One region of the Bradyrhizobium sp. BRP23 genome, then DNA from elsewhere that is predicted to be linked to it. Evidence: predicted binding sites of a transcription regulator. Region 1 holds the regulator's gene; each other region holds the start of a gene.
What was found. Region 1 encodes PhoB, which activates phosphate uptake and scavenging genes when phosphate is short. Its sites were predicted from a motif close to TGTCATNNANCTGTCAT; they were not measured.
Positions count from the first base shown of each region.

Region 2: phnF (phosphonate metabolism transcriptional regulator PhnF) is a predicted target of PhoB. The motif match lies at 5,173-5,189, and genes of this name have one in related genera.
Region 3: I6F24_RS11720 (DUF465 domain-containing protein) is a predicted target of PhoB. The motif match lies at 5,369-5,385, and genes of this name have one in related genera.

Region 1 is NZ_JADYVW010000010.1:105,300-112,734, forward strand. Features, by position in the region: gene pstC (phosphate ABC transporter permease subunit PstC) at 1-620, shown strand, start outside; gene pstA (phosphate ABC transporter permease PstA) at 625-1,470, shown strand; gene pstB (phosphate ABC transporter ATP-binding protein PstB) at 1,467-2,288, shown strand; gene phoU (phosphate signaling complex protein PhoU) at 2,300-3,016, shown strand; gene phoB (phosphate regulon transcriptional regulator PhoB) at 3,039-3,746, shown strand; gene I6F24_RS25810 (GcrA family cell cycle regulator) at 4,046-4,558, opposite strand; gene I6F24_RS25815 (aspartate aminotransferase family protein) at 5,018-6,226, shown strand; gene argF (ornithine carbamoyltransferase) at 6,226-7,161, shown strand; gene I6F24_RS25825 (Hsp33 family molecular chaperone) at 7,427-7,435, shown strand, end outside.
Region 2 is NZ_JADYVW010000005.1:179,300-186,734, reverse strand. Features, by position in the region: gene I6F24_RS15750 (alpha-D-ribose 1-methylphosphonate 5-triphosphate diphosphatase) at 1-501, opposite strand, end outside; gene phnL (phosphonate C-P lyase system protein PhnL) at 514-1,212, opposite strand; gene phnK (phosphonate C-P lyase system protein PhnK) at 1,235-2,032, opposite strand; gene I6F24_RS15735 (alpha-D-ribose 1-methylphosphonate 5-phosphate C-P-lyase PhnJ) at 2,025-2,921, opposite strand; gene I6F24_RS15730 (carbon-phosphorus lyase complex subunit PhnI) at 2,918-4,021, opposite strand; gene phnH (phosphonate C-P lyase system protein PhnH) at 4,026-4,634, opposite strand; gene phnG (phosphonate C-P lyase system protein PhnG) at 4,639-5,103, opposite strand; gene phnF (phosphonate metabolism transcriptional regulator PhnF) at 5,223-5,954, shown strand; gene phnE (phosphonate ABC transporter, permease protein PhnE) at 6,091-6,945, opposite strand; gene phnE (phosphonate ABC transporter, permease protein PhnE) at 6,942-7,435, opposite strand, start outside.
Region 3 is NZ_JADYVW010000004.1:47,527-54,961, forward strand. Features, by position in the region: gene I6F24_RS11705 (glycerol-3-phosphate dehydrogenase) at 1-802, opposite strand, end outside; gene I6F24_RS11710 (EAL domain-containing protein) at 941-3,625, opposite strand; gene I6F24_RS11715 (NAD(P)/FAD-dependent oxidoreductase) at 3,828-4,952, shown strand; gene I6F24_RS11720 (DUF465 domain-containing protein) at 5,099-5,281, opposite strand; gene I6F24_RS11725 (DUF465 domain-containing protein) at 5,612-5,818, shown strand; gene I6F24_RS11730 (hypothetical protein) at 5,950-6,168, shown strand; gene I6F24_RS11735 (hypothetical protein) at 6,191-6,442, shown strand; gene I6F24_RS11740 (GGDEF domain-containing protein) at 6,444-7,151, opposite strand; gene purE (5-(carboxyamino)imidazole ribonucleotide mutase) at 7,294-7,435, shown strand, end outside.

The DNA of each region.
Region 1 (7,435 bases):
CGATCGGCATGGCGGTTGAGCTGCTCGCCGGCATCCCCTCGATCATCTACGGCATGTGGGGCTTCTTCGTGCTCGGCCCGTTCCTGGCCAACACCTTCCAGCCTTTCATGATCAGGGTGTTCGACGGCGTCCCCGTGCTGGGCGCGATCTTCGCAGGGCCCCCGTCCTATCTCAGCCTGTTCAACGCCGCGCTGATCCTCGCCATCATGGTGCTGCCCTTCATCACCTCGATTTCGGTCGACGTGTTCAAGACGGTGCCGCCGGTGCTGAAGGAAGCCGCCTACGGCGTCGGCTGCACCACCTGGGAGGTCGTCCGCAGCGTGGTGATCCCCTACACCCGCGTCGGCATCATCGGCGGCGTCATGCTGGCGCTGGGCCGGGCGCTCGGCGAGACCATGGCGGTGACCTTCATCATCGGCAACTCGTTCCGGATCTCCTCGTCGATCTTCGCGCCGGGCACGACGATTTCGGCGGCGATCGCCTCCGAATTTGCCGAGAGCGACGGCCTGCACCAGTCCGGCCTGATCCTGCTCGGCCTCCTGCTGTTCGTGCTGACGTTCTTCGTGCTCGCTGCCGCCCGTTTGATGCTGCTGCGCCTCGAAACCAAGGCCGGGAAGTGAAGCCATGAACCCGATCTATTCGCGCCGCCGCCGCTGGGACATCGTCATTCGCGGCCTCTGCATCGCAGCCGCCGCCTTCGGCGTCACCTGGCTCGCGCTGATCCTGGTCACGCTGCTCTACAACGGCCTGGCCGGGCTCAACCTCCAGGTCTTCACAGCTGACACGCCGCCGCCCGGATCGACCGAGGGCGGCCTGCGCAACGCCATCGTCGGCTCGTTGATCATGACCGTGATCGGCGTCGGCATCGGCGCGCCGCTCGGCCTGTTCGCCGGCACCTATCTCGCCGAGTACGGCCGCAACGACAAGCTGACCTCGGTGATCCGCTTCATCAACGACATTCTCCTGTCGGCACCCTCGATCATCATCGGCCTCTTCATCTATGGCGCGGTGGTGGTGCCGATGCGCGGCTTCTCGGCGATTGCGGGCGCGCTGGCGCTTGCCGTCATCGTGATCCCGGTCGTCGTGCGCACCACCGAAGACATGCTACTGCTGGTGCCGAATCCGTTGCGCGAAGCTGCCAGCGCGCTCGGCCTGCCGCGCTCGCTGGTGATCAAGCGCATCGCCTATCGTGCCGCGCGCTCCGGCCTCATCACCGGCGTGCTGCTGGCGACCGCCCGCGTCGCCGGCGAGACCGCGCCGCTGTTGTTCACGGCACTGTCGAACCAGTTCTTCAGCCTCGGCCTGAACAAGACGATGGCGAACCTGCCTGTCACCATCAACAACTTCGTGCAGAGCCCCTACGAGTATTGGAAGCAACTCGCCTGGAGCGGTGCGCTGTTGATCACCCTGACCGTGCTTGCCCTTAACATTGGCGCGCGCATCCTTGGCGCCGAGAGGACTGCAAAATGAGTGAAATGTCTGTTTCCGTCAGCGCACCGTCCGTTCATCCCGGCTCGCAGCCCCTGCCCGAGGCGCCCGCCAAGGTCACGGCGCGCAACCTCAACTTCTACTACGGCGACCACCACGCGCTGAAGAACATCAACCTGGCGCTCGGCACCAACCGCGTCACGGCGTTCATCGGCCCGTCCGGCTGCGGCAAGTCCACCCTGCTGCGCATCTTCAACCGGATGTACGACCTCTATCCGGGCCAGCGCGCCGACGGTCAGCTGTTACTCGACCATACCAACATCCTCGACCCCAAGCTCGACCTCAACCTGCTCCGCGCCCGGGTCGGCATGGTGTTCCAGAAGCCGACGCCGTTCCCGATGACGATCTACGAGAACATCGCCTTCGGCATTCGTCTCTATGAGAAGATCTCCAAGTCCGAGATGGACGACCGCGTCGAGAAGGCGCTGCGTGGTGGCGCGCTGTGGAACGAGGTCAAGGACAAGCTCAATGCCTCCGGCCTGTCGCTCTCCGGCGGCCAGCAGCAGCGCCTCTGCATCGCCCGCACCGTCGCGGTGCGGCCCGAGGTGATCCTGTTTGACGAGCCCTGCTCGGCGCTCGACCCGATCTCGACCGCCAAGGTCGAGGAGCTGATCCAGGAATTGTCCGAGAACTACACGATCGCGATCGTCACCCACAACATGCAGCAGGCGGCGCGCGTTTCCGACAAGACCGCCTTCATGTATCTCGGCGAGTTGATCGAGTTCGACGACACCAGCAAGATCTTCACGTCGCCGAGCGATCGGCGCACGCAGGATTACATCACCGGCCGGTTCGGCTGAGGAGACGGAACATGGGTTCTGAACATACCGTAAAGGCTTTCGACAGCGACCTTCAGGAGCTCACCCGCCTGGTCGCCGAGATGGGCGGCATCGCCGAGCGCATGATCGTCGATTCCGTCGACGCGCTGATCCGCCGCGACGTCGCGCTCGGCCAGCGCGTCGTCGCCACCGACGTCGAGCTCGACGCGCTGCAGAAGCGCATCGAGGAGCGCGCCGTGCTCACCATCGCCCGCCGCCAGCCGATGGCCGTCGACCTGCGCGAGATCGTCGGCGCGATGCGCGTTGCGACCGATCTCGAGCGCATCGGCGATCTCGCCAAGAACATGGGCAAGCGCGTCGCGGCGCTGGAGACGGATTTCCATCCGCTCAAGCTGTTCCGCGGCCTGGAGCACATGACCGACCTCGTGCAGCAGCAGGTCAAGTCGGTGCTGGACGCCTATGCCGCGCACGACCTGCCGGCGGCGATGGCGGTGTGGAAGGGCGACGAAGAAGTCGACGCCATCTGCACCTCGCTGTTCCGCGAGCTCCTCACCTACATGATGGAGGATCCGCGCAACATCTCGTTCTGCATCCACCTGATGTTCTGTGCCAAGAACATCGAGCGGATCGGCGACCACGCCACCAACATCGCCGAGACCGTGTTCTACATGATCGAGGGCCAGGCGATCACCGACAAGCGGCCGAAGGGCGACATGACGACCTTCGCCACGACGGTGCCGAACACCTGACGACTTAAGGAGCTACGACCACATGGGCGCACGCATTATGGTGGTTGAGGACGAGGAAGCTCTCACCGAGCTTCTTCGCTACAACCTCGAAGGCGACGGCTATGACGTCGAGACGGTGATGCGCGGCGATGACGCCGACACCCGCCTCAAGGAGCACATTCCCGATCTGATCGTGCTCGACTGGATGCTGCCGGGCCTGTCAGGCATCGAGCTGTGCCGGCGGCTTCGGACCCGCCCCGAGACCAAGCAGCTGCCGATCATCATGCTCACCGCGCGCGGCGAGGAGAGCGAACGGGTGCGCGGGCTCGCGACCGGCGCGGATGATTATATCGTCAAGCCGTTCTCGGTGCCGGAGCTGCTTGCGCGCGTGAAGGGCCTGCTCAGGCGTGCGAGTCCCGAGCGCCTCGCCACCGTGCTCGCCTATGGCGATATCGAGCTCGACCGCGACAAGCGCCGCGTGGCGCGCTCGGGCCGGCCGATCGATCTCGGTCCGACCGAATATCGCCTGCTGGAGTTCTTCCTGGAGCATCCCGGCCGCGTGTTCTCGCGCGAGCAGCTGCTCGACAGCGTCTGGGGCCGCGACATCTACATCGACGAGCGCACCGTCGACGTCCATATCGGCCGCCTGCGCAAGCTGCTCAATCTTGGCCGCGAGCAGGACCCGATCCGCACCGTCCGCGGCGCCGGCTACGCGCTGGACGATCGCTTCGCGAAGGCTGAGCAGACGTAAGGCGCCAGCGACAGCTGGTTTGGCGAACTGCGGCGCCGATCTCGGCCGTCATCCCGGGGCGCGCGCAGCGTGAGCCCGGGATCTCAGCGCGAGCGCTTGCGCTCTTCGCGATTAGCCACAGGACGTGGTTTGGCGAAGACTCGGAGTGACCATCTCGCGCAACGATTGCGCCCCGCGGTTACGGATCCCGCATTCGCGGGGATGACACCGGGCGATTGGGAGCCGTCATCGTATGACGGCTGCAGTCTTGGCGATCAAGCTTGGCGATCAAAGCTTGGCGATCAGGGAATTCCGCAAGCTCACCGCGTGCCCGGTTTCGGTGCTGCGCGACGGCGATCCGCTGCGGGCTGATAGGCCACGCGCGAATGCTGGGCACAATAGGGCAGGCCGGAGAGCGCCTTGCCGCCGCAGAAGAAGAAATCCGGGCTCGAGGGATCGCCGACCGGCCAGTGGCAGGTCGCCTCGTTCAATTCCAGCAGCGACAGCCGCTGGCTCATCGGCACCACGTTGTCGTAGGTAACCGGCTCGGCTTCCAACTCGACCTCGAAGGCCTGCGCCAACGCGGTGTTGCCGCGCGCGACGGGGCGGGTCACCCGCATCATATGCTGCGCGGGCCGTGCCTTGCGCGGCCGCGGCGCTGCCGATGAAGGGCTCTTGGCGCGGCCGGACAGGCCGAGCCGGTGCACCTTGCCGATCACGGCATTGCGGGTCACATTGCCGAGCTCCGCCGCGATCTGGCTGGCCGAAAGTCCGGCCTCCCAGAGCTTCTTCAGCTGCTCGACGCGATCATCGGACCAGGTCAAAACCGTCATTGCACCCTTTCCCTCGCTGCGCGCCTGCCATCCTGGGGCCTTCGCAGCGAATGCTTTAGCCTTGAAAAACCCGTGCCGTCAGAATCCCTTAAGGCTCGCCGGGCGCGCTCAAGACGCCCGAACGTTTACGCCGGTACATGAGGACTTCTGGGATCAGAACTGCTGCACGAGATGTCGTATCTGACAGTCCAAACGCTACAATATGGCGTGACTCCCGCGCAAGAGTCCGCCGACTCGCTTCCACATGTTCCGTGGTGAAAAACCCGCAAAATCGGCACCGCAAGACTACGGAATCAGCGTTTCGCGAGGCTTTCCGGGCGGCATTGACACCCGTCTTGCCAGGCATAAGATAGTGCCACGTGCCGCCCTTAAAAGGCGGCACGTTTCGTTTTCCGGGGCCGGTCGATGGTGCGTCGCGCAATGCATGTCTCACACCGTCCGCAACATTCAAGTGACGTCATGACTAACAGCGCAGCGCCGCATTTGCTCCCCGTTTTCGCCAGGGCCGACCTCGGTTTCGAGCGCGGCGAAGGCTGCTGGCTGATCGCGACCAACGGCGATCGCTATCTCGATTTCACCTCGGGTGTCGCGGTGAATGCGCTCGGCCATGTCCATCCCGCGCTGGTCAAGGCGTTGCAGGAGCAGGCGACCAAGCTCTGGCACATGTCGAACCTGTTCCAGAGCCCTGACGGCGAGAAGCTCGCAAGCCGCCTCTGCAATGAGAGCTTTGCGGACTTCGTGTTCTTCTGCAATTCCGGCGCCGAGGCGCTGGAAGGCGTGATCAAGCTGGTGCGCCACCATCACTTCTCCAAGGGGCATCCGGAACGTTACCGCATGATCACCTTCGAGGGTGCCTTCCATGGCCGCACGCTGGCGACGCTCGCCGCCACCGGCTCTGCGAAATATCTCGAGGGCTTCGGTCCGCCGATGGACGGCTTCGATCAGGTGCCGCACGGCGACCTCGACGCCGTGAAGAAGGCGATTGGTCCGCACACCGCCGGCATTCTCATCGAGCCGATCCAGGGCGAGGGTGGCGTTCGTTCTGCACCTCACACCTTCCTGAGGGCGCTGCGCGAACTCTGTAACGAGCGCGGCCTGTTGCTCGCCTTCGACGAGGTGCAGACCGGCATGGGCCGCACCGGCGAGCTCTTTGCCTACAAGCGCACCGGCGTCACACCGGATGTGATGTCGCTCGCCAAGGCGCTCGGCGGCGGCTTTCCGATCGGCGCGGTGCTGGCGACCGCGGACGCGGCGGCCGGCATGGGGCCCGGCTCGCACGGCTCCACCTTCGGCGGCAATCCGCTCGCGATCTCGGCTGCCAACGCCGTGCTCGATGTCATGCTCAAGCCCGGCTTCTTCGACCACGTGCAGAAGATGTCGCTGCTGCTCAAGCAGAAGCTCGCCTCCGTGATCGATCGTCATCCCGAAATCGTCAGCGAGGTGCGCGGCGAGGGCCTGCTGATCGGCATCAAGGCCGTGGTGCCCTCGGGCGATCTCGTCGCGGCGCTGCGCGCCGAAAAGCTGCTCACCGTCGGGGCCGGCGACAATGTCGTGCGCTTCCTGCCGCCCCTGATCGTCACGGAAGCGGAGATCGAGGACAGCGTCGGCCGGTTAGAGCGCGCCTGCGCTGCGATCTCCTCCAGCCAGACCAAGCGGGCGGCAAGCTGATGAGCACGACGCCCAACAAAGCTCCCAAGCACTTCCTGGACATCAACGAGCTGCCGCTCTCGGAGCTCAAGAGCATGCTCGCCGCCTCTTCCGCCATGAAGGCGAAGCAGAAGGCGCAGCAGCCGGTCAGGCCGCTCGAGGGCAAGACGCTGGCGATGATCTTCGAGCGTCCCTCGACCCGCACCCGCGTCTCGTTCGACGTCGGCATGCGCCAGCTCGGCGGCGAGGCGATCATGCTCACCGGCGCCGAGATGCAGCTCGGCCGCGGCGAGACCATCGCCGACACCGCGCGGGTTCTGTCGCGCTATGTCGACGCCATCATGATCCGCATCCTCAACCATGATGCGCTGCTGGAGCTTGCGGCCAACGCCACCGTGCCCGTCATCAACGGCCTGACGCGGCGTTCGCATCCCTGCCAGGTGATGGCCGACCTCATGACCTATGAGGAACATCGCGGCCCGATCGAGGGCAAGACGGTGGCCTGGACCGGCGACGACAACAACGTGCTGGCGTCCTGGGCCCATGCCGCCGAGCGCTTCAAATTCCAGCTCAATGTCGCAACGCCGCCGGAGCTCGCACCGAAAAAGGCCATGCGCGACTGGATCAAGGCGACGGGCGCGCCGATCGTGCTCGGCACCGATCCGGAAGCCGCCGTGCGCGGCGCCGATTGCGTCGTCACCGACACTTGGGTGTCGATGGGCGACAAGGAGGGCGAGCACCGCCACAACGTGCTCAAGCCCTACCAGGTCAATGCCAAGCTGATGTCGCTGGCCAAGGCGGACGCATTGTTCATGCATTGCCTGCCGGCCCATCGCGGCGAGGAGGTCACCGACGAGGTGATCGACGGGCCGCAATCGGTCGTGTTCGACGAGGCCGAAAACCGCCTGCACGCGCAGAAGGGCATTTTGGCCTGGTGCTTCGACGCGGTGAAGTAGGCGCGCTGGAAGCCCGGCTGCGGCCTCACACGCAATTGTCGTCCCGGACAAGCGCGCCAAAAGCGCGCGCAGATCCGCAGGAAGTCGTTTGGCGAAGACTCGGAGTTGCCATCTCGCTCGATGACGTGGTCCTGTGGTTATGGGTCCCGGGCTCGCGCGTTGCGCGCCCCGGGACGACACCGAGCTTGCTGTAGCGTTGTGCACCCTCATCGCATCCGGAACGCGCCCCCTTCCATTTCCGCCCTCCGACCCCAGATAAAGCGCCATGGTTTCC
Region 2 (7,435 bases), on a different contig from region 1:
CATCAGCGACATCAGCTTGACGTCGGGACGGTCGATCAGCTCCTTGGCCTCCTCGACCACGCTCGGCATCGGGATCTCGCAGCGCAGATGCAGGAAGTGATCGGCGCGCAGCAGGTTGGCCTCGCGCGCGGTGGTGATCGCGGCGGCGAGCACGCCGGCGCGGCCATCGACCTCCTCGGCGCCGTCCTCGCGCCAGACCCGGAGCGAATCGAACACGGTGGTGATGCCCGAGGTCGCAAGCTGGCCGTCATAGGAGATGACGGCGGCGACAGGATTCCAGAACACCTTTGGCCGCGGCACGTAATGCGCCTCGAGATGGTCGGTGTGGAGTTCGATCAGGCCGGGCATGATCAGATCGCCGCCGGCATCCTCGGCACCCGCGGGCGCAGTCCCCTCGCCGATCTCCGCAATGCGGCCGTCGGCAAGCGCGAGCCAGCCCTGTTCGATCACCCGGTCAGCCAGCACGATCCTGGCGTTGGCGATCACGGATTCCTTCTTCATTTCCCCATTCCTTCAGGCCGCGGCGGCAAAGCCGGTGACGTCGACGATGCGGTCGGCAATCAAATGACGGATTTCGTCGTCATGGACAATGGCAACCATGGCGACGCCCTGACGTTTCTTTTCAGCGACCAGCTCGACCACCACGGCGCGATTGGCCGCATCGAGCGAGGCGGTCGGCTCGTCCAGCAGAAGGATCGGCAGGTCGGAGATGAAGCCACGGGCGATGTTCACGCGCTGCTGCTCGCCGCCGGAGAAGGTCGCGGGGGGAAGCTGCCAGAGCCGTTCGGGGATGTTGAGACGATGCAGCAGCTCGCCGGCGCGCGCCTGTGCGTCTGCCCGGCTCATGCCATTCGCGATCAGCGGCTCCGCGACGACGTCGATGGTGGCGACGCGCGGCACCGCGCGCAGGAACTGGCTGACATAGCCGATGGTGGAGCGGCGGATGTTGAGCACCTGGCGTGGCTCGGCGGTGGCAAGATCGACCACTTTGCCGCGATGGCGGATGCCGATGCAGCCGCTATCGCAGCGATAATTGCCGAAGATCATCTTCAGGATGGACGACTTGCCGGCGCCCGACGGCCCCGACAGCACGACGCACTCGCCTGGATTGACCTGGAAGGTCACGCCACGCACGACAGGCAGCTCGATGCCGCCCTGCAGGTGCATCGTAAAGGTCTTGCCGGCGTCAGTGATGTCGATCATGGCGGTCATTGGAAAGCTCATATCGTAAAGTTCATGGCGGCAGGATCGAGGAGACGAGGAGCTGGGTATAGGGCTCGCGCGGGTCGTCGAGCACCTGGTCCGTGAGACCGGTCTCGATGACGCGGCCGCCTTTCATCACCATCACGCGGTGCGACAAGAGGCGCGCCACCGCGAGATCGTGGGTGACGATGATGACGGCGAGGTTCAGCTCGGCGACGAGGCTGCGCAAGAGATCGAGCAGGCGCGCCTGCACCGATACGTCAAGGCCGCCGGTCGGCTCGTCCATGAACACGAGCCGCGGCTCGGTAACGAGGTTGCGGGCGATCTGGAGGCGCTGGCGCATGCCGCCGGAATAGGTGCGCGGCGCATCGTCGATGCGCGCGACGTCGATCTCGACGCGCGTCAGCCAATCCGACGCGGTCTCACGGATGCGGCCGTAGTGATTCCACCCCACCGCCATCAGCCGCTCGCCGACATTGGCGCCGGCCGAGACTGCCATGCGCAGGCCCTGCGCGGGGTCTTGATGCACAAAGCCCCAATCGGTGCGGAACAGGAAGCGGCGCTCGGCCTCGCCGAGCGTCGTGAGATCGCGGGTGACGCCATCACGCATCCGATAGGACACATGGCCTGCACTCGGCGCGAGCTGGCCCGACAGCATTTGCAGCAGCGTCGACTTGCCCGAGCCGGATTCGCCGACGATCGCCAACACCTCGCCGGGATAGAGCGAGAACGACACGCCGCGACAGGCATTGATGCGGCCGAACGACTTGCTGAGGGATTTTGCGACCAGCAGCGGCTCGTCGTTCTCGACCAGATTCTGATCAGCCATTCGCGGCCTCCTGCGCCTTATCCTTGTACGGCGCGGCACTGAGGCTGCCGTGATGGCCGGCGCCCTGGCGGCCCTCGCAATAATCGGTGTCCGAGCAGACGAACATGCGGCCGCCCTTGTCGTCGGTCACGATCTCGTCGAGATAGGAATTCTCCGCGCCACACAGCGCGCAGGGCGCGTTGAAGCGGTAGGGCTCGAACGGGTGATCCTCGAAATCGAGCGACACCACTTGCGTGTAGGGCGGGATCGCGTAGATGCGCTTCTCGCGGCCGGCGCCGAACAATTGCAGCGCCGGGGAATTGTCCATCTTGGGATTGTCGAATTTCGGTGTCGGCGACGGGTCCATCACGTAGCGCGCGTTGACCTTCACGGGATAGGCATAGGCGGTGGCGATGTGGCCGAAGCGGGCGATGTCCTCGTAGAGCTTCACATGCATCAGGCCGTATTCGGCCAGCGCGTGCATGCGCCGCGTCTCGGTCTCGCGTGGCTCGAGGAAGCGCAGGGGCTCGGGGATCGGTACCTGATAGACCAGCACCTGGTTCGCACGCAGCGCCGTCTCCGGGATGCGGTGACGGGTCTGGATCACGGTTGCCTCGTCCGTCGCCGTCGTGGTCGCAACGCCCGCGGTCTTGGCGAAGAATTTGCGGATCGAAATCGCGTTGGTGGTGTCGTCGGAGCCCTGGTCGATCACCTTCAGCACGTCCTGCGGGCCCAGGATCGCGGCGGTGACCTGCACGCCGCCGGTGCCCCAGCCATAGGGCATCGGCATTTCGCGGCTGGCGAACGGCACCTGATAGCCGGGGATGGCGATCGCCTTGAGGATCGCGCGGCGGATCATGCGCTTGGTCTGCTCGTCGAGATAGGCGAAATTGTAGGCGGGCGCGTTCATTCCGCGGCCTCCTTCATGGCATCGGGCGTATTGGCATCGGCGAACTCCTGACGCAGCTTTCGGAGCAGGCCGAGCTCGGACTGGAAGTCGACATAGTGCGGCAGCTTCAGGTGCTCGACGAAGCCGGTCGCCTGGACGTTGTCCGAATGCGACATCACGAACTCCTCGTCCTGCGCCGGTGCGAGCGCCTCCTCGCCGAGCTCACGGGCGCGCAATGCGCGGTCGACCAGCGCCATCGACATGGTCTTGCGTTCGCTCTGGCCGAAGGCGAGGCCATAGCCGCGGGTGAAGCACGGCGCCTCGGTCGCCGAGCCCTTGAACTGGTTGACCATCTGGCACTCGGTGAGCTCGATCGCACCGAGCGGCACGGCGAAGCCGACGTCTTCCGCGACGAATTCGACCTCGACCTCGCCGAAGCGGATCTCGCCGACGAAGGGATGGTTGCGGCCGTAGCCGCGCTGGGTGGAATAGCCCATCGCGAGCAGAAAGCCTTCGTCACCGCGCGCGAGGTTTTGCAGGCGCAAATCACGGTCCGCGGGGAAATTCAGCGGCTCGCGGGTGAGATCGCCGACGCTGGTGCCGTCCTCGGCTTCCGGCGATGATTCGATCAGCCCGTCGCGCCCGAGAATGTCTGTCACGCGCGGCGTCGGCGCGGTGGAGGCTTCGGCCGCAGCCGGCCTCTCCGGCACAAAACCTTGGGCGAGCGATGGATCGAGCAGGCGGTGCGTGTAGTCGAAGGTCGGCCCCAGGATCTGGCCGCCGGGAATGTCCTTGAAGGTCGCCGACACCCGCCGCTGCACCCGCATGATGCCGGTGTCGACCGGCTCGCTGGCACCGAAGCGCGGCAGCGTGGCGCGGAAGGCGCGAACCAGGAAGATCGCCTCGATCAAATCGCCGCGCGCCTGCTTGATCGCAAGCGACGCGAGCTCGCGGTCATAGAGCGAGCCTTCGCTCATGACGCGATCGACGGCCAGGCCGAGCTGCTCCGAGATCTGGTCGAGCGTGATTTCCGCAACGCTCTGGTCGCCGCGCCGCTTATGCGCGAGCAGGCGATGGGCGTTCTCGATGGCGCGTTCGCCGCCTTTGACTGCGACATACATGCTTCTAGCTTCCCTTGCTCACGACGCGCGTGGTGCGGGGGATCGCGACCACGGCGTTATCGGCGACCAGCATCACATCGATGCCGCGCGGAAACAGCGCCTCGTTGATATGCAGGCGCTCGAACAGGTCGAACGGCTTGATCGACGCTTGCAGCGTGGCGACCCCGTCAATGCCGGGGCCGCGCAGCTCGAAGCTGCGCCCGGAGGCGAGGCTGTCGACCTGGATGATGACCGTGGTCGACCGGTCCGGATACTCGCTGGTGCCGAGCGCGAAGGATTCGAACGAAGGCAAGGCGCCGCCGTCACTGATGAGCGCGAACGAAGCAACCGACGAATCCTGCACAACCGGCGCTCCGGTGTGGAACTTCAGCCACTTCGTCACGTCCGCGCTTTCCGCCATCCGTGCGTCGAGCCAGAGCGGCGTGTCGTGGTCGAACAGCGTCAGCGCGATCGCGGCGGTGCCTCGCATCATCGGCCCTGGCGCGCCCGCCATCGGCACGATGCGCTGGACCGAGCCCGGCCGCGCCATGGCGTCCATGACCGAGCGAAAGGTCGATTGCGCCGACAGCACCTTGTCGGCGAAACCCGGCGGCAGTTCCGCAATCGTGGTCATGATCTCACCCCTCACCGCGCACCATGGTGTAGAAATCAACCTTCGTCGCGGCGGCCGCTGCCGCCGCCTGCTTGCGCCTGACCATAAGCTGCTCGCGCAACGGCGCGATAACGTCGCGCTCCACCGCTCCGCCGAAATCGCGGGACTGCACCAGCGCATCGCACAGCGCGATCAGCCGCGCCTTCTCACCGTCGCGGCCGAGCGTGTAGCCGAACCCGACCTCGCCGCTCGCAAGCCGCACCGCGGCGCGCGACACCGTCGCTTCGCCGAGATTGAACGGCGCGCCGTCGCCGCCGACCCGGCCGCGCAGCATGACGAGGCCGTTCTCGGGCGTGCGCAGATCCTGATGGCCCGGGAGGGACAAGTTGCGGAGGCGAGCGGCGATCTCGCCCGCCTCCGCGTGCGCCAGCACCGCCATTGCGGCCTTGCGCTGGGCTTGCTGGTCGTTGTGCTGGGTCACCTGGTCCACCGAGCTTTTTGACAGAACTTGCCGCGTCGAAGTTGTCTATGATAATAGACAACTTCATACGGACGCGCCATGACTGTTTCGTGACAATGCCGTGATTTCTGGAGTAGGTTTCCCGCGACATGAGCATGCAGGACACAGCCTCCTCGGGCGTCGCGCTATGGCGCCTCGTGGCCGATGGCATCGAGCGCGGCATCGCCGACGGCCGCTTTGCGGCCGGCGACAAATTGCCGGGCGAGATGGAGATCGCCGAAACCTATCGCGTCAACCGCCACACCGTGCGGCGCGCGTTGGCAGCCCTCGCCGAGCGCGGCCTGGTGCGCGCCGAGCGCGGCAGCGGAACCTATGTCGAGGCGCAAAAGCTCGCTTATCCCTTGCGCTCGCGCACGCGCTTCTCCGAGATCGTCGGCGCCGATGGCCGCGAACCGCATGGCCGGCTGATCGAGGCGACCGATGACGTTGCGACGCGCGAGCTCGCACGAGAGCTGGGATTGAAGACCGGCGCGCCGCTGGTGCGGATCGAGGCGATTCGCCTCGCCGACCGCACCCCGATCTGTGTTTCCACCACCTGGCTCTCGGCTGACCTGTTCCCGGACGCGGGCGCCGTGTTCGCAGCAACGCGCTCGATGACGAAGCTGCTGGAGCATTTCGGCGTCCGCGATTATCGCCGCGGCGCGACGAGAATCACCGCAGGGATCGTCGACGCGAGCGACGCCGCACGGCTCGACCTGGCGCTGGGGCGGCCGATCCTGGTGGTCGACGCCACCGACCATGATCTCATGGGCAAGCCGCTGGTGACGAAGCACTCGCGCTTTGCGGCAGAGCGGGTGGAGTTTTTGGTGGAGAACGCTTAGATCAGAGCGTTTTCCAGCGAAGCCTGCCCTCGGACTTGATCCGGGGTGGAAACGATTTGCGTCGAGAAAACGCGTCAAAACAAAAATCAGAGCTCCGTTCCGATCCAATCGGAACGGATAAGACTGCAGCACGACGTTAGGCGACCGTCCGCTTGCCGATGATCGCGAAGCGCAGCTTGCCGGAAATCCAGTCGATCGACGATACAGTTACCAGGATCAGCAGGATCAGAAACGATACCTTCTGCCATTCCAGCACCCGGATCTGTTCGGCAAGCTGAAGGCCAATGCCGCCAGCGCCAACGATTCCGATGATCGTCGCCGATCGCGTATTCGACTCGAAATAGTAGAGCACCTGGCTCAGCAAGACCGGGAACACCTGCGGCAGCAATCCGAAGCGGACGCTGTGGAGATGGTTGCCGCCCGATGACCGAACGCCTTCCGCGGGGTTCTTCTCGGCGACCTCGATCGCTTCCGAGAACAGCTTGCCGAACGTTCCGAAATCGCTGCAGATCACGGCCAGGATGCCGGCAAACGGCCCCAGCCCCACGACGCCGACCCAGATCAGTGCCCAGATCAAAGTGTCGACTCCACGGATGGTATCGAGGCCACGACGCGTCAATAGGCGGATGATCCGGTTTGCAACCACGTTGCGCGCCGCGAGCAGGGATACCGGCAGCGCGAGCAGCGCGCCGCCCAGGGTGCCGAGAAACGCGATCGACACCGTCTCTCCGAGCGCATGCAGATATTTCAGAACCTCCGCCCAAGAACCCGGGTTGGGCGGCAACATGAGCTGGACGAATTCGCCCAGCCTGACCATGCCCAGGGAGAGCCGATTAAAGGGAATATCGAGCTGGACGATCCCGAACAGGAACAGCCCGACCGTCCCGCCGACGAGTATTGCGATCCTTCCCCGCTGCCACCAATCGGTCCGGAAGACGTCGGGATACCGTTGGGCAATGCCGGCCCGGTTTTCAAAACTGAAGGAGCTCATCGGGTGCTTCCCTCCAGCCCGAGCAGGCGGTGTCGCAACCGTTCCGTCAGGAAGTCGATCAACATGACGGTAAGGACGATGAGCAGCAGGATGGCGCTGACGTCGGTGAAGTAGAACTTGCGAACCGCCTCGATCAGATCCTGGCCGATCCCGCCGGCGCCGACGAAGCCCATCACGGCCGCGCCACGCACGTTGATCTCGAACCTGAGCAAGGCATAGCTCACGAAGTTCGAGAGGACCTGAGGCAACGCGCCGAACCGAACAACCTGAACCCAGCTGCCCCCGCTTGCCGCCACCCCTTCGACCGGCTTGCTGTCGATGTTCTCGACAACCTCGGCGAATTGCTTGCCCAACGCTCCGGCGGTATGGATTGCAATCGCCAGAACGCCCGGCAGCGGCCCGAGACCAAAGGCCAGCACGAAGATCAGGGCAAACACGATCTCCGGCACGGTCCTGAAAAACTCCAGAACGCGCCGGGTGACGAAAACAG
Region 3 (7,435 bases), on a different contig from region 1:
CGATCAGCGTGAACGCGCGCTCAAACGGGCTTGCGAAGATCAGTCGGCCGTCGCTGTTCTGGAACACGTAGACATTGTCTGAATCGAACAGCCTGGGCACGATGATCTGGCTCATCTGCATGGCCGTGGCGGCGGGCTGCGGCTGGCGCAGGACGGTCTCCGCGACGATCGAGGTCCAGCCGCCACTGGTATTGGCCAGCGCCCTTGCTGTAACGGAGCGGCGGTGGCCGCGATCGACCACGGCGAGCCGCCAGATGTCGGTTCGGTCGGCACGCACGCAGCGCGCCCCGGTCCGGATCGTCGCACCACGCTCGGCGGCGTCCAGCGCCGTGAGCACGACAAGGCGGGAATCGTCGACGATACAGTCCGAATATTCGAACGCCGTGCCGAACGGGCGCTTCAGCGCGTTGCCGACCGGGTGATGGGTGATGTCGAGGGTCGTCGATCCGGGCAGGCCGCTCCGGCCGGCGAGGACGTCATAAAGAAACAGGCCGGCCCGCAGCAGCCACGGCGGACGCTCGTCCACATGTGCAGGAATCACAAAACGCATCGGCCGCACCAGATGCGGCGCGATGGCGAGCCAGGTCCGGCGCTCGGCCAGTGCCCGGCGCACCCGCCAAAAGCCGCGGCGCTCCAGCACCGAGAGATCGCCGTGGATCAGCCGCGGTGTGGCCGACGACGCCGCGCCGCCGAGATCGCCCTGCTCGAACAGGATCACCCGCAGGCCGCGGCCCGCCGCATCGCGGGCGAGGCTGACGCCGTTCAGGCCGCCGCCGATGATCGCGAGGTCGTAATCCGCCATGAAGCCGTCGAATGGGAGCGAAGCACTCCCATCCACTAGAGCGATTTCCGTTCCGATGAAATCGGAACGGTGGCTCTAGATTCATATTCTGACGCGTTTTCTTGACGCGAGCCGCTGTCCACTTCGCTCGAAAACGCTCTAACCGGTCTTCAGCGCAAGCTCCATGGCTTCGGCGCGGCCGACGAGCCCGGCATATTTGCCGATCGGCAACGGCTTGCCGAGCAGATAGCCCTGCACCCCGTCACAGCCTTCCTTGGCGAGGAAGGCGAGCTGGTCGAGCGTCTCGACGCCCTCGGCGATGATCGACATTTCGAGGCCGTGGCCGAGGTCGATGACGGCGCGCACGATCGCCGCCGATTGCGGGTTGCGGCCGAGATTGATGATGAAGGCGCGGTCGATCTTGATCTTGTCGAACGGGAACGCCTGGAGATAGCTCAGCGAAGAATAGCCGCTGCCGAAATCGTCCATGGAGATGCGCACGCCGAGCGCCTTCAGGCGGCGCAGCAGCGCAAGGCCGCGATCGAAATCCTCGATCAGAACACCTTCGGTGATCTCGAGCTCGAGCCGGCCGGGTGCGAGGCCCGTCTCGATCAGGATCGAATGGACGAGGCCGACCACGTCGCCGTGCATGAACTGCGCCGGCGACAGATTGACCGCGACCTGCAGCGGCTTCGGCCAGGACGCCGCCTCGCGGCAGGCCTCGCGCAGGATCCACTCGCCCATCTCGACGATGAGGCCGCTCTCCTCGGCGATGGGAATGAATTCGGCCGGCGAAACCTGGCCGCGCACCGGATGCTGCCAGCGCGCCAGCGCCTCGAAGCCGATGATCTCGCTCTCGGCGACGCTGTGGCCCGCGGCCCCCTGCGGCTGGAAGGCGAGCGAGAGCTCGCCGTTCTTGACCGCCATGGAGAGGTCCTGGTGCAGCACGCGGCGGTCGCGGATCTGCTGGTCCATCTCGGGCTGGTAGAGGCTGATCGTGCCGCGCGACTTCTGCTTGGCGCGGAACAGCGCCGCGCCGGCATTGGCGAGCAGCGAGGCGCCATCGGTGCCATTGTGGGGAAAGACCGACATGCCCGTGGTGATGCCGGCGCGGACCGGCCGGCCGTCGATCTGAAAATCCTTCGCGACGGCTTCGCCGATCTGCTGCGCCAGCGCGAGGCCGGCCTCGGGCTGCTTGCCGTCGATGATCAGGCCGAACTCGTCCCCGGACAGGCGCGCCACCACGCCGCCGCGTGCGGAATCCTGGAGCCGATGGGCGACCTCGATCAGGAGCTTGTCGCCGAGCGCATGGCCGAAGACGTCGTTGACCTCCTTGAGGCCGTCGAGGTCGACGCAGAGCACGGCGAACTCCTCGCCGGTGCCCTCGCAAGCCTCGATCATCTGGGTCAGAGCCTGCAGGAAGGCGGCGCGATTCGGCAGATCGGTGAGGCCGTCGTGATAGGCCATGTGCGCCATGCGCGACTCGGTCTGCCGGCGGTCGGTGACATCCTCGTGGGTCTTGATCAGATATTGCGGCTCGCCGGCATCGTTGACCACAGTGGCGCGGCGGGTCAGGAACAGCCGCAGGCCGCCCTTGGTGGAGATCGGATGCTCCTCGGTGATCATCCCGCGCTTCTTGATCGCGGCCTCGTCGCGCGCGACGATCAGCTTGGCTTCCTTGGCGTTGAAGATGTCGGACGCGGTCAGTCCGGTGGCTTCCTCGCGCCTGCGGTTGAGGATCGTCTCCGCGCTGCGGTTGGCGAGCAGATAGCGGCCGTCCTTGACCTGCTCCACGATCAGCGCAACCGGGATGTTGTCGACCACGAGCTCGAGGAACTTCTTGGTGCTCTCCAGCTCCTGCGACAGCGAGCGGCGGTCGGTGATGTCCTCGAACAGGATGAGCAGAAATTCGGGCTTGTTGCTCTCGTTGCGGACCACGATCCGGATCGAGGCGACCATGCGCCGCGCGCCGGCACGATCCACCTCGAACTCATTGCGGTGCTGGCCATCGGGCGAATTGAGCGCGGCCTGGTCAGCGGCCTCGATGCTGGCCGCCGAGGCCGACGCAAACAGCTCCCGTGCATTCCTGCCGACGGCGAAGTCCCGCGACAATCCCCAGAACTTCTCATAGGCGCTGTTGGCGAAGATGTAGCAGCCGTCCTCGATGTTCTTGGCCGCCACGCAGGCCGGCACATGATCGAGCACCGATTCCAGGAACTGCTTGGTGGAGGCGAGCTGCCGCGACAGGTTGCGCTGCTCGGTGACGTCGAGATGGGTCGCCACCGAGCCGCCGTTCGGCAACACGAAATACTTCACCAGGATAGCCCGTCCGTCCGGCAGTTCCGTGGTCAGGCCATTGGCGCTCGATGCCTTTTGGTAAAATTCGTCATCGGTGACGCCGAGCACTCCGCGCTCGCGGCGCAGCCTCAGGATGTCGCAACCGGTCATGTTGGGCCGGAGGTCGGATCGCGTCAGGCCATAGATCTCTAGATAGCGGTCATTGCAGAAGATGACGCGGCGCTGCGCATCCGTCATCACCACGCCCTGGTTGAGGTTGTTCATGGCGGAGGAGATGAAGGCGTTGCGACGCAGCTGCAAACGGCTGGACCGGCGCAGCGAGGAATGGATCCACAGCCCGATCGCGGCGAGGAACGAGCAGACCACGATGCCCGCGATGAGGGCTTCCCAGATCACGCCGGGATCAAGCCTGGTGGGATCGCCCGGAACGGCAAGGCTGTCCGATGCCGCAAAGGCGCGCGCAGGCGCGCCCGTAACGGCCAGGCATAGGAGGGCGTGCACAGCAATCGAAAGCGTGCTGCCCACGTGCCAGTTCTTCTCAGCCATCAGCCACCCGCGATTTCAACGTCGGATTGTCTGGCCTCGCGGGTTTGGATCGGGTAAACGCCTGTGGGCACAACAGAATAATGTGACATAAAATGCGGCAATTGCCCTGACATGATAAACGACTTCTTAACGGAAGCCCCGCCTGCGCCGCCGCATCCGGACCGTGCGCCACCGGTGCTTCCAACTGGTCTCCTGCACAACCATGGATAGGGTCGATTGCGTCGTCATCGGAGCCGGCGTGGTCGGGCTCGCGGTGGCCCGGAAGCTCGCCCAGGCCGGGCGCGAGGTGATCGTGCTGGAGGAAGCCGAGGCGATCGGCACCGTCACCTCCTCGCGCAACAGCGAGGTGATCCATGCCGGCATCTACTACCGGGCCGGGAGCTGGATGGCGCGCATGTGCGTGGCAGGCAAGCACGCGCTGTACCGCTACTGCGCCGAGCGCGGCATCCCGCACAAAAATTGCGGCAAGCTGATCGTCGCGACCAGCCCGAAGGAGACCGAGAAGCTGCAATCGATCAAGGCGCATGCCGAGGCCAACGGCGTGCTCGACATGCAGCTGCTCTCGGGCGAGGCCGCACGCGCGCTGGAGCCGGCGCTCGCCTGCGACGCCGCGCTGCTGTCACCGTCGACGGGCATCATCGACAGCCATTCCTACATGCTCTCGCTGCGCGGCGAAGCCGAGGACGCCGGCGCAGCTTTCGCGTTTCACACCCCGCTGATCCGTGCCAAGGCGGCGGCCGGCCTCATCGAGATCGATGCCGGCGGCGAGGCACCGATGACGCTGCAATGCAGCCTCCTCGTCAACGCCGCGGGGCTGTCGGCAACGCATGTGGCGCGCAGCATCGACGGCATGCCGCTGGACCGGATTCCGCCGGCCTATCTCGCCAAGGGAAACTACTTCAGCTGCAACGCCAGGGCGCCGTTCTCGCGCCTGATCTATCCGGTGCCCGAGCCCGGCGGCCTGGGCGTGCACCTGACGCTGGACATGGCAGGACAGGCGCGCTTCGGGCCTGACGTCGAATGGATCGAGACGATCGACTACGAGGTCGATCCGTCACGCGCCGAGCGCTTCTATCCCGCGATCCGCAAATACTGGCCGACGCTGCCTGACGGCGCGCTGATGCCGAGCTATTCGGGCATCCGCCCGAAGATCGTGCCGCCGGCCGTGGCCACGCAGGATTTCTTGATGCAGGGCCCGCGCGATCACGGCGTTGCAGGCCTGATCAATCTGTTCGGCATCGAATCGCCGGGACTGACGTCCTCGCTCGCGATCGCCGATCACGTCGCCGAGCTCGCAGATATCGACAGTGTTTCGAGAAGCGGATAAGTGTGCGCGTCGAGAGCCACGGGTCCAAGCAAGAGTGAGCGCCGCACAACCGTGTTGCACGGTACACACCTTGCAGCAGGGATGAGCACGGATGCTCTCATCCCTGCGTGAAGGACGTGATCAACTCTACACTGTCACGGGGGTTACTAGTGGAGCGTGTCGCCAGATTGCTTCAGACGCTCGATCTGGTCCTTGACCATCAACTTCCGGCGCTTCAACTCAACAATTTGCAGGTCGTCTGTTGAAAGGTGCACGAGAGCTTCGTGCAATTCGTTTTCGAGAAGTTTGTGCTTCCGTTCCAATTCAACGAGATGTGCCTGAATTGTCATTCGAAACCTCCTCGGTAGGGTTGAACCTTTAGGATTCGATCCGGACAACCAAGTCTACATCACCGATTCGTCCTGTCGATGGGTATCCGTCGTTGCAGCGTCATTTTTGAAAGTTCATATGTAACGAAGCGTGACTAAGGGAACCACGCCGGAAAAATCCATGATATCAATACGCCGACGCACCGCCGCAGCTCCCTGCAGAAATATGTTGCTGGAGATCGGGGACGAGGGATCGCAGATCGCTTGCGATCACGCGGCGCAAGGACGATAATTTCCACAGGGCATCCACAGCCCGGATCTCACGCCTATCGGTTTTCGGCCACCGCAGACATGACCAATGAAGATGAGCGTGAGCTCGAAGCCGAGCTCACCCGGTTGCAGCAGGAACACCGAGATCTCGATGCGGCGATCGATGCATTGCATCAATCGCCCGCCCCCGACCTGTTGCGGTTACAGCGCCTGAAGAAGCGCAAGCTGTTGTTGCGCGACCGCATCGCGTTCATCGAAGACCAGATCACCCCCGACATCATCGCCTGACCGTGAGCCGGTCTTGCGCGGCGCCCCGCCGCTTCCGAATCCGCTTGACTCAATAAGAACAAAATAGGAACATTCGCGGGCGCCCCAACACCTCAGAGAACGCTCAAGGACAACACACGAGGACAACGCAGATGTCGGCAACCGCCCTTTTCGACAACAGCCATTACGAACAGGCCTGCGATCAGGCGATCGCGATGTGCGACGGCAATCTGCGCAGCACCATCAAGGCGCTGATCATGGCCAACGAATATCTGGAAGCCGAGCTGGAGGAATTGCAGGCGGCGATTTCAGCCGGCTGCATTCCGGAGATCTCGCGCAGCAAGATGCGGAGCAAGAGCAGCGCCGCATAATCTTCAACCTTGGAGCAACGCCATGTCGGATGTGACCTATTACGTTGCAATGCCCTTCTTGATCGATGACGACGGATCACCCGTCGCAGGCGCTGCAGAGGAGTGTCAGTCCTCGACGGCGGCGCTGCGACGCGCAGAGATGCTGGCGCGCGGCGCCGGCCATATCGGCGCGATCGCGTTCAGCCGCAGCGGCGATCCCATGACCGGCGAATTCGGCGACGCGACGCTGCTGCGCAAGTTCGGCAACGTGCCGGAAGATCTTGCCACCCTCTAGACTAGCGCTCGCCGCCGACCAGCCTGATCCGCGGCTCGTGCCGGCGGCTCGCCTTGCGCACATACATGGCGGCATCCGCATCCTCCAGGGCGCGGCCTGCAGCGGATTGCGGACCGAGCAGCGCGACGCCGGCCGAGGCGCCCGCGGCCACGTGCTGGCCGCGAAAAACGAATGACAATTCGTCGATCGCCTGCTCCAAGGCCGCAGCCTTGACCTTCGCATCGGTCTCGCTGAGATTCCAGAGCAGCAGCGCGAACTCGTCGCCCCCGAGCCGGCCGACCACGTCGGAGGCGCGGATCTGTCGCGTCAGCGTGGCGACAATCGCCTTGAGCACCTCATCGCCGGCGGCATGACCGAAGGAATCGTTGATCGGCTTCAGCCGATCGACGTCGAGCACGATCAGCGCCCCGCTGGCGCGGTAGCGCTTCATATAGGCGATGGCGCGCGCGAGCTCGCGCTCGAAACCGCGCCGGTTGGGAATCCCGAGCAGGAAATCGGTATCGGCGGCCGCCTCGAGCTCCGAGATCCGCAGCAGGGCCGCCTTGAGCTTGCTCCTGAGGCCGCGGATGATCGCCTTGCCGTCATCGGCAGCCGGCGCTCTGCGCAAGGCCGGTTTGGCCGCGCGGCTCGAAACGGCTTTGGATCGGGCGGCGCTCATGTTCCGGCCCTTTCTGGCCTTCGCAGGGCTCGCCCTTTTCGGTTTCTTCATGGGCATCGTGCTCAATGAAGGCTTGCGGGGATTCACCAAGACAGGATAGTGGATTCCCTTCTCCTTGCCACCGCCTTGCGAGCCGCCGGCCGGAATCATTAATCTGGCCTATCTCTCTGTTTTTCTGGGCACAATTGACGTCATGACCGCGCCGATCGCCATCATCATGGGAAGCCAGTCGGACTGGGACACGATGCGGCACGCCGCCGACACGCTTGACGCGCTCGGCATTGCTGCCGACAGCCGCATCGTCTCGGCCCACCGCACGCCCGACCGGCTGTTCG